DNA from 4 places in the Solibacillus sp. FSL W8-0372 genome. Region 3 is predicted to be linked to each of the others. Evidence: riboswitches for the same ligand, from Rfam matches in the RefSeq annotation. Region 3 holds a riboswitch; each other region holds the start of a gene.

Region 1 (3,157 bases), 1.2 Mb from region 3:
TTTACGAGCGACCCAGTCAAAAAGTGAACGACTTTATTTGCCCATAACTGGTTGTCACTTGTTAAAAACAATACAATTCCTATTAGAATTCCGAGGATGAATGTAATGACCGTCGCTACAGCTGTCATATAAACAGTTTCATATGTTGCGTCGAGCATTTTACCCCAGTCAACGTTCGGAAATAATTGATTAAGCATGCTCAATCACCTCCGTTTGAATTTCCTGCATTGTTAAGAAGTTTAATGCCTTCTCTACTTCGTGTTGCTCACCATCGATATGAATAAATAGCGTACCGAATGAACCGGCTGTTGTATTGGATATTTTCCCGTGAACGATATTAACGACTATGTCAAATTGCTTAATCATCTGAGATATTACCGGCTGTTCTGTCGTTGCCTCCGCAAATGTTAATTTGGCAATTTTTCCTGCTGGGTAATTGGCTAAAATTTGCTCTAGTGACGCCTGCATTTCCTGCGTTTCTCCAGAAGCTTGCGAAACGAAATTTTTGGTAATCGGCGCTTGTGGGTGTTGGAAGACCTGCAGAACATCTCCCTGTTCCACTACTTTTCCTGCTTCCATAACAGCCACACGGTTACAGATTTTGCGAATAACATGCATTTCATGTGTAATCAGTACAATTGTTAAGCCGATCTTTTTATTAATATCCAGTAATAGCTCTAAAATAGAATCCGTCGTCTCTGGATCAAGTGCTGAAGTGGCTTCATCACATAGAAGAACTTCCGGGTTGTTCGCTAATGCGCGGGCTATGCCGACACGTTGTTTTTGACCACCTGAAAGTTGTGATGGATAGGCTTTTCCTCTTCCTTTTAGACCTACTAGTTCAATCAGCTCTTCCACTCGTTTGGCACGCTGAGATTTGGAAACACCAGCGATTTCAAGAGGAAATGCAATATTTTCTTCGACTGTGCGCGACCAAAGTAAATTAAAGTGCTGAAATATCATACTAATTTTTTGGCGTGCTTCTCTTAACTTTGCCCCTGATGCTTTAGAAATATCCTGTCCACCTACAATAACTGAACCTGTTGAAGGTTTTTCCAGACCATTTAATAGGCGGATCATTGTACTTTTACCAGCACCACTGTAGCCGATAATACCGTATATTTCTCCTTTTTCAATCGATAAGCTAACATTGTCTACCGCTGTAAGCTCACCGTTTTTTGTGTTATATACTTTCGTGATATTTTGTATATCAATCATGCGTCGTACCCCTTCTCTTGAAATAACCTACCTGTAATTTCAATATAATGTTTTTAGTGTTTTTTTCGCATCTTCGAAAATAAAATTACACCAAAAAAACCTTCCTACTCACGACAAGTAGAAAGGTTTCACATAAAAATTTATACGGTAAACCGTTCTCTCATCTTTCAAAGTTTAAACTTTGTGTGAATTGGCACCTTTGCATAAAATGCTGGTTGCCGGGCTTCATAGGGCACTTCCCTCCACCTCTCTTTATAAGAGCAACGTTATTAAGTTTTATTATTATGTCTGTTACTTTATCATGCTAAAGAGAAGACGTCAATTACTTTTTTAATATTTCATACAAAAATGGTACGGATTTAAATGCATATAACTTTTTTGACACTTTTCCATTGTCAGAAACAATTAAACAAGGTACGCTTTCGATTTTCAAATCGTTGGCCAACCCCTCAATATAATTGATATTTGCCATACCTAGTGGTAAATCTGGTAGTAATTTCTCAACTACTTTCAGCATTCTTTCCGAAAGTTCACAAGTACCGCACATTGGGGTGTATAGGAAAAATGCGGTTTGATCATATTGTTGTATATTTTGTTCCCACTGCTCTCTTGACCATTGTTCCATATTTAAGTCATCCTTCTTTTATTAAAAATTTTGCTTGTATTAATAAGTTCCGTAAAATTAGTTTGGGAGTCTTTTCTACCTCTACATATTCTCGAGGTATAATTAGCTGAGTTACTTCAGGAAATGCCCGGTTCATTAGTTTTCTTAACTTTTCACCATTTTTGTCTGCATCAAACATTGTCACAATTTCATAATGCTCATAGTCTTCTAGTAATTCGATTAAATTGACTTCACTTATTGTTCCATTAGTACAAATTATCGTGACTTCTTCAGCCAATAAAGGAATTAACCTCATTTTATCGGCCCGTCCTTCAACTACAATGCATTTTCCCATAGAGATACGCTTCCTTTCATCAATTACGGCTATCTATACAATAGCAAAAAAACACCAAAACCTTTAACTAATAGGCTTTGGTGTTGAAACATTTATTGTTCAATTAATGCAGTATAAGCATCTGCATCCATTAATTCTTTAACTTCTTCGTCGTTCGTTACTTCAACCGTAATCATCCAAGCTGTACCGTAAGGAGATTCATTTACGTATTCTGGGTTGTCTAAAAGTTCTTCGTTAATCGCAACAACTTTACCTGAGATTGGAGCATAAAGTTCCGAAACAGTTTTAACAGATTCTACACTACCGAATGGCTGATCCTTTGAAACTTCATCGCCTACTTCCGGTAACTCCACAAACACGATGTCCCCTAATTCAGCTTGTGCAAAATCTGTAATTCCGATTGTTGCTTTGCCGTCTTCAACTTTAACCCACTCATGCTCTTTTGAATAAAGTAACTCTTTAGGTGTGCTCATTAAAAAACCTCCAGTTATTATGTAGTACATTCAACTTCATTTTGCCATATTTCGTTCGGAAATACAACGTGAATACCGGTTTATTTCCACGATTCTGAGAAGTCAGACTCCTTAAAACCTAATGTTAATTTTTTGCCATCTGTCACTATTGGACGCTTGATTAACATACCATCTGAAGCTAATAGCTCTAATTGCTCATCATCAGACATCGAAGGCAATTTGTCTTTTAGTTCCAGCTCACGATATTTCATACCTGAAGTATTAAAGAATTTCTTTAAAGGCAACCCACTAGCTTCATAATACGCTTTAAGTTGCTCTTTAGAAGGCGTTTCTTCAACGATGTTAATATTTTCATATTGAATACCATTTTCATCTAGCCATTTCTGTGCTTTTTTGCATGTAGTACATTTTGGGTATTGGATAAATTTCACTGTCATAAAAGAACTCCTCTTTACCATTCATTTTCCCTTATTGTAACGGATATAGAAAAACAAATCAAAATTGGAA
Region 2 (3,157 bases), 1.4 Mb from region 3:
GAATTATATACGCGTAAACGATGCGCATTTAAAATTTTTGTCATAACAAGTTCTTCTTTTACGGAGTAGTTTGGCACCGCATATGGGCGTTGCACTAACTGGAACTCACCATATTTTAAAAACCATTCGCGTGCTGGAGTTAAAATATGCGCACTTCCATGAACGTTATACTCCTCAGCAACTTCCTTTATGACATAGCCTGTTGTTTCCAGATTGTGAGTTTGTTCCGAGAAAGCACTATGCCCAAAAACCTTTTGCCACATGACATTTACATCCGCTAAAATTTGCTGAATTGCACAAGCATTTACATATTCCTTTACTTCGTTTAATTCATAAATAATGTAGGCTGCTACATTTTGTGCACTGTATACTTTCCCCATGTCGAACAACTCCTTTTCCTTCAATAATGCTGCAACATTATTTCAAATATTTTGGTTGGTAGTTTTATTATTCCAATTGTATTACTAGGTATTAACTTTGTCAATAAAACTTATATAATTAGTAGGAATTAATTTTCTAAAAATTGCTTAGCTTCTCGAATGGGAAAAGCTAAGCTTTTTTTAAGTTTTATACGTTTGTCTCTGCGCCTACTTCAGCCGCAACTTTCGCTAATGCCTGTTCTAAATCCGCGATAATATCTTCTGCTGCTTCTAACCCGATCGATAAGCGAATGAGCTCTTCCGATACGCCGGCAGTTTTTAATTCTTCAGCAGATAACTGTTGGTGCGTTGTGCTCGCAGGATGGATAATTAATGAACGAGCATCCCCAACGTTTGCTACATGCGAGAATAATTCCACGTTATCAATTACTTGGCGCCCTGCTTCACGTCCACCTTTAATGCCGAACGTAATGATTGATCCGAAGCCGTTTTTCAAATATTTTTTCGCCAAATCATGTGTCTCAAAATCTTCAAAACCGTTGTAATTTACGTATTCCACAAATGGGTGGTTTCTTAAATACTCGGCAACTTTTTGTGTGTTTTCATTGTGACGGACAATACGCAAATGAAGCGTTTCTAGTCCTTGTAGGAAATTAAATGCCGCGTCAGCAGATAATGTTGGACCAAAATCACGCAATAGTTGAACACGAAGCTTTGTCGCAAATGCAGCGCCTGCTGTGTCAATTCCGTAGCGTAGACCATGGTAAGAAGTATCCGGTTCTGTAAATCCTGGATGTCTTCCTTGTGTCCAGTCAAACTTTCCAGCATCAACGACAATCCCACCGATCGTCGTTCCATGACCGCCAATCCATTTTGTTGCAGAATGAATGACAACATCCGCGCCGAATTCAATCGGATTACTTCCATATGGGGAAGCAAATGTGCTGTCTATTAATAACGGAAGACCATTGTCATGAGCGATGTTTGCTACTGCTTCAATATCGAGTACTTTCAAGCTTGGATTTCCGATTATTTCAGCGAAGATCGCCTTCGTTTTATCAGTAATCGCCGCTTGGAAGTTTGCAGGATCTGATTCATCCACAAATTTTACTGTAATGCCGTAGCGAGGCAATGTAGTTGCGAATAAATTGTATGTTCCTCCGTACAGAGAACCAGCAGCAACAATTTCATCTCCTGCACCGGCTACATTTAAAATGGAGAATGCCACTGCTGCTGCGCCAGATGAAAGCCCTACTGCAGCTGTGCCCCCCTCAAGTAAAGCAACCCGTTCTTCAAATGCCCCCACTGTAGGATTCATAATACGAGAATAAATATTGCCAGTTTCCTGTAATGCAAATAGACGTTGCGCATGAGCAGTGTCATTGAATGCATAGGCAGTTGTACGATATACAGGAACTGCAATCGCCCCCGTTACAGGATCTGGCTTTTGCCCCCCGTGCAATAATAAAGTTTCTGGTCTTAAATTCGTCACTCTAATAACCTCCTAAAATTATTCGATGGTGAAATCGGTGTTTTTGAGGAGGATTTTTTAAATGAAAAAAACCCTCTTCAGTTAAGAAGAGGGTTGCGCATGAGCAAGTTTGCCTCCTCTTATCTTTCAAAATGATTGTCCATTTTGTAGGATTTAGCACCTTAGTCAGTTCATCACTTACTGGTTGCCGGGCATCTCAGGGCCTATTCCCTCCGCCGCTCTTGATAAGAGATATGTGATTTATGTTCCATCGTTGATTCTCAGTATAAAGCAGAGTAATTCTATAAGTCAACCGAAAAATTAAAATTTTCTGATTTTAAATTAATTCATAAAAATATTTTATCTTCCCACACTAAAATTATTATACTATTCTATACAATTTCTGCTTAAAACAAAATTTTTCTCAATATATTTATTCACCAAATATTAACATGTATCATTTTTTGGAAGTGCTATAATCATAATTGTTAAGGGATTTCCCTTGCAATTGGAAATAAAGAATATATTTTACTTTTAGAAGAATGGGTATATTTTGTCTTATTAATTTATTATTTAACTAAAACTTTAAACGAAGTGAGGCGTTAAGTATGGCAACAGAAGCGACAAGTAAACGAAATTTAAAACCATTATGGATAGTTTTAGCGTTTGCAGCACTCATTACCATTGTTTTACTTCCAAATAGTGGTGGAGATCTTCCCGTTGTTGGACAACGAGCATTAGCTATTTTAGCATTTGCCGTTATATTATGGGTAACCGAAGCGGTAGCCTATCCGGTTAGTTCTGCAATGATATTAGCTGCCATCGCTGTTTTATTAGGTTTGGCTCCGAGTATGGAAGATCCTTCCGTACAAATGGGCACTAAAGAAGCGTTAAAATTAGCGTTAGGTGGATTTAGTAGTTCCTCGGTTGCGTTAGTCGGGGCTGCATTATTTTTAGCAGCTGCCATGCAAATAACGAACCTTCATAAGCGTATTGCACTGTGGGTTTTATCATTAGTTGGAACAAAAACGAAAGCATTAGTAGTAGGGGCTATTTTAGTAGCAATTGTATTAGCTTTTGTTGTACCAAGCGCGACTGCTCGTGCTGGTGCAGTTGTCCCTATTCTATTAGGGGTTGTTGCGGCTTTTGGATTATCTAAAGAAAGTAGACTTGCAGCGTTGTTAGTTATTACCGCTACCCAAGCTGTTTCAATTTGGAATGTGGGGATTAAAACTGCTGCAGCGCAAAACTTAGTAGCACTTGGTTTTATTAACTCTGAATTTGGAGTCGATATTTCTTGGGGCAA
Region 3 (3,157 bases):
TTGGCCGAACAATGGTAAAGTGCAAGTACTAGGTGAAACTTTCGGCAATACATATATCCCTACTCTCCGAACACGCATCGGCTGGGTAAGCAATGCAATGATTGACAGCTTCAACTGGCAGGATAATGCCATTGAAATTGTGCTTAGCGGAAAATTCGGTGCGCTCCGTCTATTTAATGACGTGTCCGATACAGAAATTGAGCAGGCACTATCCTTTATGAGACAGTTTCACTGCGATCATTTGGCGAATAAATCTTTTGAGCATTTATCGCAAGGTGAACGACAACGTGTACAAATTGCACGTGCTTTAATGGCAGAACCAGAAATATTAATATTGGATGAACCATGCGGCGGACTCGATCTTATAGAGCGGGAAAACTTACTGCAAAAGATTGAGCAAATAGCACAAGGCAATCACTGCCCTACACTTATTTATGTAACGCACCATGTAGAAGAAATTTTGCCTTGTTTCAGCCATGTACTGTTAATGAAAGATGGTGAAAGCGTAGCTGCAGATACTCGCGAAGTTATATTGAATGAACAATTGCTAAGTGATTTTTTTGGCCGTGAAGTAAGTTTGCAAATACAACAAGAACGTGCATGGATTGCAGTGAAATAGAAGTGAGCGGCTGAGCTATAACCCAAAAATTGATTTCCATTCCGGGACGCTTTCCGCGGGCACGGCCTGAGCCTGTAGTCTCAGGCGTCCGTGCTCCTGCGGTTACTCGTCGCAAAAAATTTTGCTTTTCCCGCTGGAGTCTCCCTCCATTCCAATCAATTTTTTATTTCTTTCCTAGCCATTTTTTTAAATATGATATTCGATATTTTCCTCAACAAAGTGCCATTCATAAGGTGTTTCTTGGTATACGTAATAGTTTAACCAGTTGTAGAACAATAGATGTGAATGGGCACGCCATACATTTTTTGGAGCATTTTGCGGGTCATTATTTGGGAAGTAATTAATTGGAACTTCCGTATTTTCTGGATCCTTTTCAACATCTCGGAAATATTCGTCCGATAGAGTCGTCGCATCATACTCTAAATGGCCTGTAATCATGATGTGCTTATTGTTTTTTGATTGAACGATAAATACCCCCGCATCGTCCGAATAGCTGAGCAGACGCAAATCTGGGTGCGCACGGACTTCGTCAATCGAGACAGATGTATGACGTGAATGAGGCGCAACATATTCATCACTGAAGCCTCGTACTAAATCGACCGTTAAATCGGTAATCACATGTGAATAGACGCCGGAGCATTTTTTAGGCAGCTCAAATTTCCCGATACCGAAATGATGATACAGTGCAGCTTGTGCTCCCCAACATATATACATAATTGATGTAACATTTTGATCGGCCCAATCCATTACATCGGTAATTTCCTTCCAGTATCCAACATCTTCAAATTGCATTTTCTCTACCGGTGCACCTGTGATAATCAAACCATCATATCGGCGGTGTTTAATTTCATCGAATGTTTGATAGAACGTATCTAAATGTGATTTGGAAACATTTTTTGATTCATATGTAGCGGTATTTAAAAATGTCACATCTACCTGTAGTGGTGTATTTCCGAGTAAACGCAATAATTGGAGCTCGGTTTTTTCTTTTTCCGGCATTAAATTGAACACTAAAATATTCAAAGGTCGAATTTGCTGAGTTTTCGCCCGGTCTTCCTCCATAACGAAAATTTTCTCTTTTCTCAGTAGCTCACCGGCCGGTAAATGTTTCGGAATATTAATCGGCATTACACTGTCCCCCTCTAATCTTTCTAAATAATCTTAGTTTCATAACGAAAGCTATTTCAAGCTTCTTTCCTTTCAAGTAAATCATAATAGCCGCAGGGGTTTGATTATTGGAGCAAGTACCTTCATACTTGCTGAAAAAACAAAAAACCCCTCATTCCAGCACAACAGAAATGAGAGGTTAATATACCCGTTCTTATCTGCCAAGGACTTTGCCTTGCTGGAAGTAGCACCTTTCTAGTTATACTAGAGGTTGCTGAAGCATCTACGGGCCAAGTTCCCTCCGCTTCTCTTGATAAGACTATTAAATTGACACTAGTGTAACACGGTAGCGTAAGTTTTGCAATAATTCAAAAAAATATATAAAACAAATACTGTCATGACCACACTTATACCTCAATAATTTAATTATATTTAATTAGGAGTACTTTTATATAAATTATTTAACTTCTTATTAAATCTAAATAATTTCCATAATAAATCATACTTCTGGAAAAAAGAAACGTATTGTATTTTAACGATAAAAAAACAACCCTCTTTTGAAGGTTGCTCAACTTCCGATATTGTAGTTGATCATCATTTCTTTTAATATATAAAACACTTTTACTAGCTCTCTAATTGCAGCATTTGCATTATTTCTATCTCTTATATTCCCACCACTATAATAATCTAACATATAATCCGCAACTAATTGACTTTGTATTATAAAGTCGAAAGCCATGCTAGTAAATATCATAAATAAAACTGCAAATACAAAATATGCAGTTGTGTGGGTTCCATTAATAATATAGTTATAAGCATCTCTATCAACAAAAGTGGGCTTATCTTCTAGGGGATAAGGAACAGGGAACAAGCACAACACACTTTACTCTTAATAGCTATATGGGCAGGTCTCCTGACATTGCTTCATCCTACTCGTTCTATCTGTTTTAAATAGTTAGTAATAAACTTTCTTCAGCATTCTTTCTGTCCGTTTCCCTCATATATGAAATAAGGTGAATCAACCTTTAATTGTTTACTGATAAATCTCTTATAGTTCTCTTCAAGAACTTTTTCAAAACTGTTCACTATGCGACTAATATCTTCAAGTTTGCCTGTTTCTTCAAATATCTTTTTCACTTTATAATCCAATCTTCTTGAATAGTTGGTTAGATACTCTCTGGCTACAGCCATCAACTGTTCTTCTAAATCCCAGCCTTCGTTAAAGTCATTTATAAGTCCTTCACGAAGGACTCTTTCAAGTCCTTCAATAAATTCTTTATAACTACCAACCTTACCTATGCTTTCTAGAATTTCTTTTTCATCGTAGTTTCGTATAGGGTCTCCCCAATGCATAATTTCTAAGTCAAATTCTAAGTTTCGTACAATTTGAGACAATAACACTCTCATCTCTTCAACTAGTTTTTTATCCCA
Region 4 (3,157 bases), 1.8 Mb from region 3:
TAGGTGGAAAAATACATTCCGTACATGAAGGAGGGTTTATTATGGAAACCGGCGCGGATTCCATTGTTGCCCGCCATCCGAATGTGTTAGAGCTTGTGAAGGAACTTAACTTTGAATCGAAGCTTGTTTATAACGAAACAGGCATTTCCTACATTCATACTAATAATGAGCTACATGCTATTCCCGCGGGGTCTACATTCGGGATTCCGATGAGCGTGGAATCACTTATGTCGAGCACGTTAATTTCAGAAGAAGGAAAGAAAAGAGCATTACAGGATATAGACATTCCAAATACAGATTTTACGAAGGAAAGTTCCATTGGTGCATTTTTGGAATATTTTTTAGGTGAAGAAATTGTGCGAAAACAAATTGCTCCTGTATTGGCAGGGGTATATTCGGGAGATTTATACCAGCTGAGCTTAGCGTCAACGCTACCGTATTTAGTTGATTATAAAAATAATTATGGATCGATTATGAAAGGCTTTGAAGCTAATCGCGAGCAGTTTGAAAAAGCAGCGGATAAGAAATTTATATCTTTCGAAAAAGGTTTATCTTCATTAATTGACCACCTTGAAGAGCAATTGCCGGAAGTGGAATTCATAAAAAAAGCTGCAACTGAGCAAATACAAAAAGTAGGGGAACAGTATAAAGTTGTATTAGAAGACGAAACGATTATAGCGGATATTGTGGTCCTTGCTGTACCGAATAATACAGTACGTACTTTATTGCAAGATGACAAATTGGATAGACAGTTAGAAAAGTTTACAACAGCATCTGCATTAACGATGTATGTTGGCTTTGATGTACCGGATAGTGTTTTACCGGCAGATGGTACAGGTTTCATCGTTTCCCATAATAGTGATTTAGTGTGTAATGCATCTACTTGGACAAGTCGTAAATGGAAGCATACTTCAGCAGAAGGGAATCTGCTCGTTCGTTTATTTTATAAAAATATTAATCCGCGTTATGAAGAACTGGCAGCCATGTCAGATGAAGAGTTGGAGAAAGTCGCAATGGAGGATATTCGTTTAAGTTTGGGTATTGAAGCGAAACCAACCGTCGTAAATGTAACGAAATGGATTAATCAGATGCCCCGCTATGATTTAGCGCATAATGAAGCGTTATCTAAAGTTGTGGACTATTTAGAAGTGCACTATCCGAACCTGCTTTTAGCTGGATGTTCGTACTTTGGGGTAGGGATCGGCGCTTGTATTCAAAACGGTAAAAAAACGGCGGAACAAATTATTGCACGAATTATGTAAAGAAATACTTTATTAGGCTAAAGGGTATTGACGTCTTATTTAGATAACGATATGATAGCTTAAATAATTTTAAATTTTTTGAAAAATTCATAAAATTTCTTATCGAGAGAAGTTGAGGGACTGGCCCGTTGAAACTTCAGCAACCAACATTATGTCAGGTGCTAAATCCAGTGGCGATAGCCAGAAGATGAGAAGGGATTAAGTTGACGACTGACAACTATCAAGCCTTCTTTTGCTTAGTGAAAGAAGGCTTTTTTGTATTAAAAATATACTGAAAATACTGTGAATAATGGAGTGAAATAATTGGGTTTATTACAAGATTTAAAAACACGCGTTTTAACGGCGGACGGAGCAATTGGAACTTTACTTTATTCTTATGGGTTGGATTACTGCCATGAGGAAATGAATATTGCACGACCTGAAATTATCGAGAAAATTCATAGTGAATATATTGCTGTAGGTGCAGATATTATTCAAACAAATACATATGGAGCGAATGCGATTAAGTTAGCTCGATATGGTTTTGAAAATCGAGTAAAAGAATTTAACGAAGCTGCGCTGAAGATTGCGAAGCGTGCAGCTGCTCCGGGAGGGCAGTATGTTCTGGCAACAATCGGAGGTATTCGAGGGATTCGAAAAAGTGATGCAACATTAGATGAAATCTTAACTGCCTTTCAAGAGCAAGTGGAAGTATTACTAGCTGGCGAACCGGATGGATTCTTATTGGAAACGTATTACGATTTTGAAGAATTATCGCATTGTGTCCACCTATTACGTTCAATGACCGATTTACCGATCATTGCTCAAGTGACAATGCAGGAACCAGGTGTTCTTCAAAATTTAATGTCTTTAAATGAAGCATTTCATGATTTGGAAAGGTTAGGTGCAGATATTGTTGGGAGTAACTGCCGGTTAGGTCCTTTCCATACAATTCAAGCGTTTGAAGGAGTCAACTTACCGAACAAGGCTTTTTTATCAGCTTACCCGAATGCTTCGTTATTAGATATTGAAGATGGTCGTGTTGTCTATGAATCAGAAACGGATTATTTCGCACGTGCGGCCGTTGAACTCGTAAATCAAGGTGTCCGTTTAATTGGCGGTTGTTGTGGGACGACACCGAAGCATATTGCGGCGGTAAAACAACGTCTGGCGAATATGCAACCAATTGAAACGAAAGAAGAAAAACCAGGGCATACACAATTTGTCCGTATTCCGGAGCCACGTAAGCAAGAGCCGCTCCATGAAAAAGCAAAACGTGAACGTTCTGTTATTGTGGAACTTGATACACCGCGTCATCTGGAAATTGACGGGTTTGTCGAAGGAGCAAAACAACTGGCAAAAGCGGGAGCCGATGTCATTATGATGGCGGATAACTCACTTGCATCCCCGCGCATCAGTAATATCGCAATGGCTGCGATTTTAAAAGAGCATGGAATTCGTTCATTGCCGCATTTAACGTGCCGTGACCGCAATTTAATTGGGCTCCAGTCACATTTAATGGGACTTGATGCGCTGGAACTTCACGATATTTTAGTCATCACTGGGGACCCGACAAAAGTGGGGGATTTCCCGGGGGCGACGAGCGTTTATGATGTTTCGTCAATGGAGCTTATTTCACTTATTAAGCAGCTAAATAAAGGCAGCTCTTTTACTGGGAAATCGCTGCGAAAACAGGCGGATTTTTCTGTGGCTGCTGCCTTTAATCCGAATGTCCGTGTATTGGACCGTGCTGTAGCTCGTTTAGAGAAGAAAATCGAGCATGGTGCAGATTACTTTATTTCACAGCCGGTTTATACGAAAGAAAAGATTATCGAAATCTACGAGGCAACAAAGCATTTGGAAACACCGATTTATATCGGGATTATGCCACTTACATCTTCACGCAGCGCGGAATT

What was found. Region 3 has a riboswitch for S-adenosylmethionine ahead of metA (homoserine O-succinyltransferase). Riboswitches for the same ligand answer to the same signal wherever they lie in the genome.
Region 1: it holds a riboswitch for S-adenosylmethionine, as region 3 does, so the genes downstream of both, MKY13_RS15220 (methionine ABC transporter ATP-binding protein) here and metA (homoserine O-succinyltransferase) in region 3, are expected to answer to the same signal.
Region 2: it holds a riboswitch for S-adenosylmethionine, as region 3 does, so the genes downstream of both, MKY13_RS01605 (O-acetylhomoserine aminocarboxypropyltransferase/cysteine synthase family protein) here and metA (homoserine O-succinyltransferase) in region 3, are expected to answer to the same signal.
Region 4: it holds a riboswitch for S-adenosylmethionine, as region 3 does, so the genes downstream of both, MKY13_RS18305 (bifunctional homocysteine S-methyltransferase/methylenetetrahydrofolate reductase) here and metA (homoserine O-succinyltransferase) in region 3, are expected to answer to the same signal.

What each region holds. Positions count from the first base shown of each region.
Region 1 covers NZ_CP150204.1:2,959,984-2,963,140, forward strand. Annotated here, with positions in the region: gene MKY13_RS15215 (methionine ABC transporter permease) at 1-197, opposite strand, end outside; gene MKY13_RS15220 (methionine ABC transporter ATP-binding protein) at 190-1,218, opposite strand; SAM riboswitch class I at 1,376-1,479, opposite strand; gene MKY13_RS15225 (thioredoxin family protein) at 1,541-1,843, opposite strand; gene MKY13_RS15230 (toprim domain-containing protein) at 1,851-2,177, opposite strand; gene gcvH (glycine cleavage system protein GcvH) at 2,270-2,650, opposite strand; gene MKY13_RS15240 (arsenate reductase family protein) at 2,731-3,087, opposite strand.
Region 2 covers NZ_CP150204.1:320,655-323,811, reverse strand. Annotated here, with positions in the region: gene MKY13_RS01610 (hypothetical protein) at 1-380, opposite strand, end outside; gene MKY13_RS01605 (O-acetylhomoserine aminocarboxypropyltransferase/cysteine synthase family protein) at 568-1,872, opposite strand; SAM riboswitch class I at 1,989-2,103, opposite strand; gene MKY13_RS01600 (DASS family sodium-coupled anion symporter) at 2,460-3,157, shown strand, end outside.
Region 3 covers NZ_CP150204.1:1,762,141-1,765,297, reverse strand. Annotated here, with positions in the region: gene MKY13_RS08675 (ABC transporter ATP-binding protein) at 1-619, shown strand, start outside; gene metA (homoserine O-succinyltransferase) at 806-1,747, opposite strand; SAM riboswitch class I at 1,938-2,046, opposite strand; gene MKY13_RS08665 (hypothetical protein) at 2,295-2,597, opposite strand; gene MKY13_RS08660 (hypothetical protein) at 2,699-3,157, opposite strand, start outside.
Region 4 covers NZ_CP150204.1:3,587,096-3,590,252, reverse strand. Annotated here, with positions in the region: gene hemG (protoporphyrinogen oxidase) at 1-1,262, shown strand, start outside; SAM riboswitch class I at 1,359-1,456, shown strand; gene MKY13_RS18305 (bifunctional homocysteine S-methyltransferase/methylenetetrahydrofolate reductase) at 1,566-3,157, shown strand, end outside.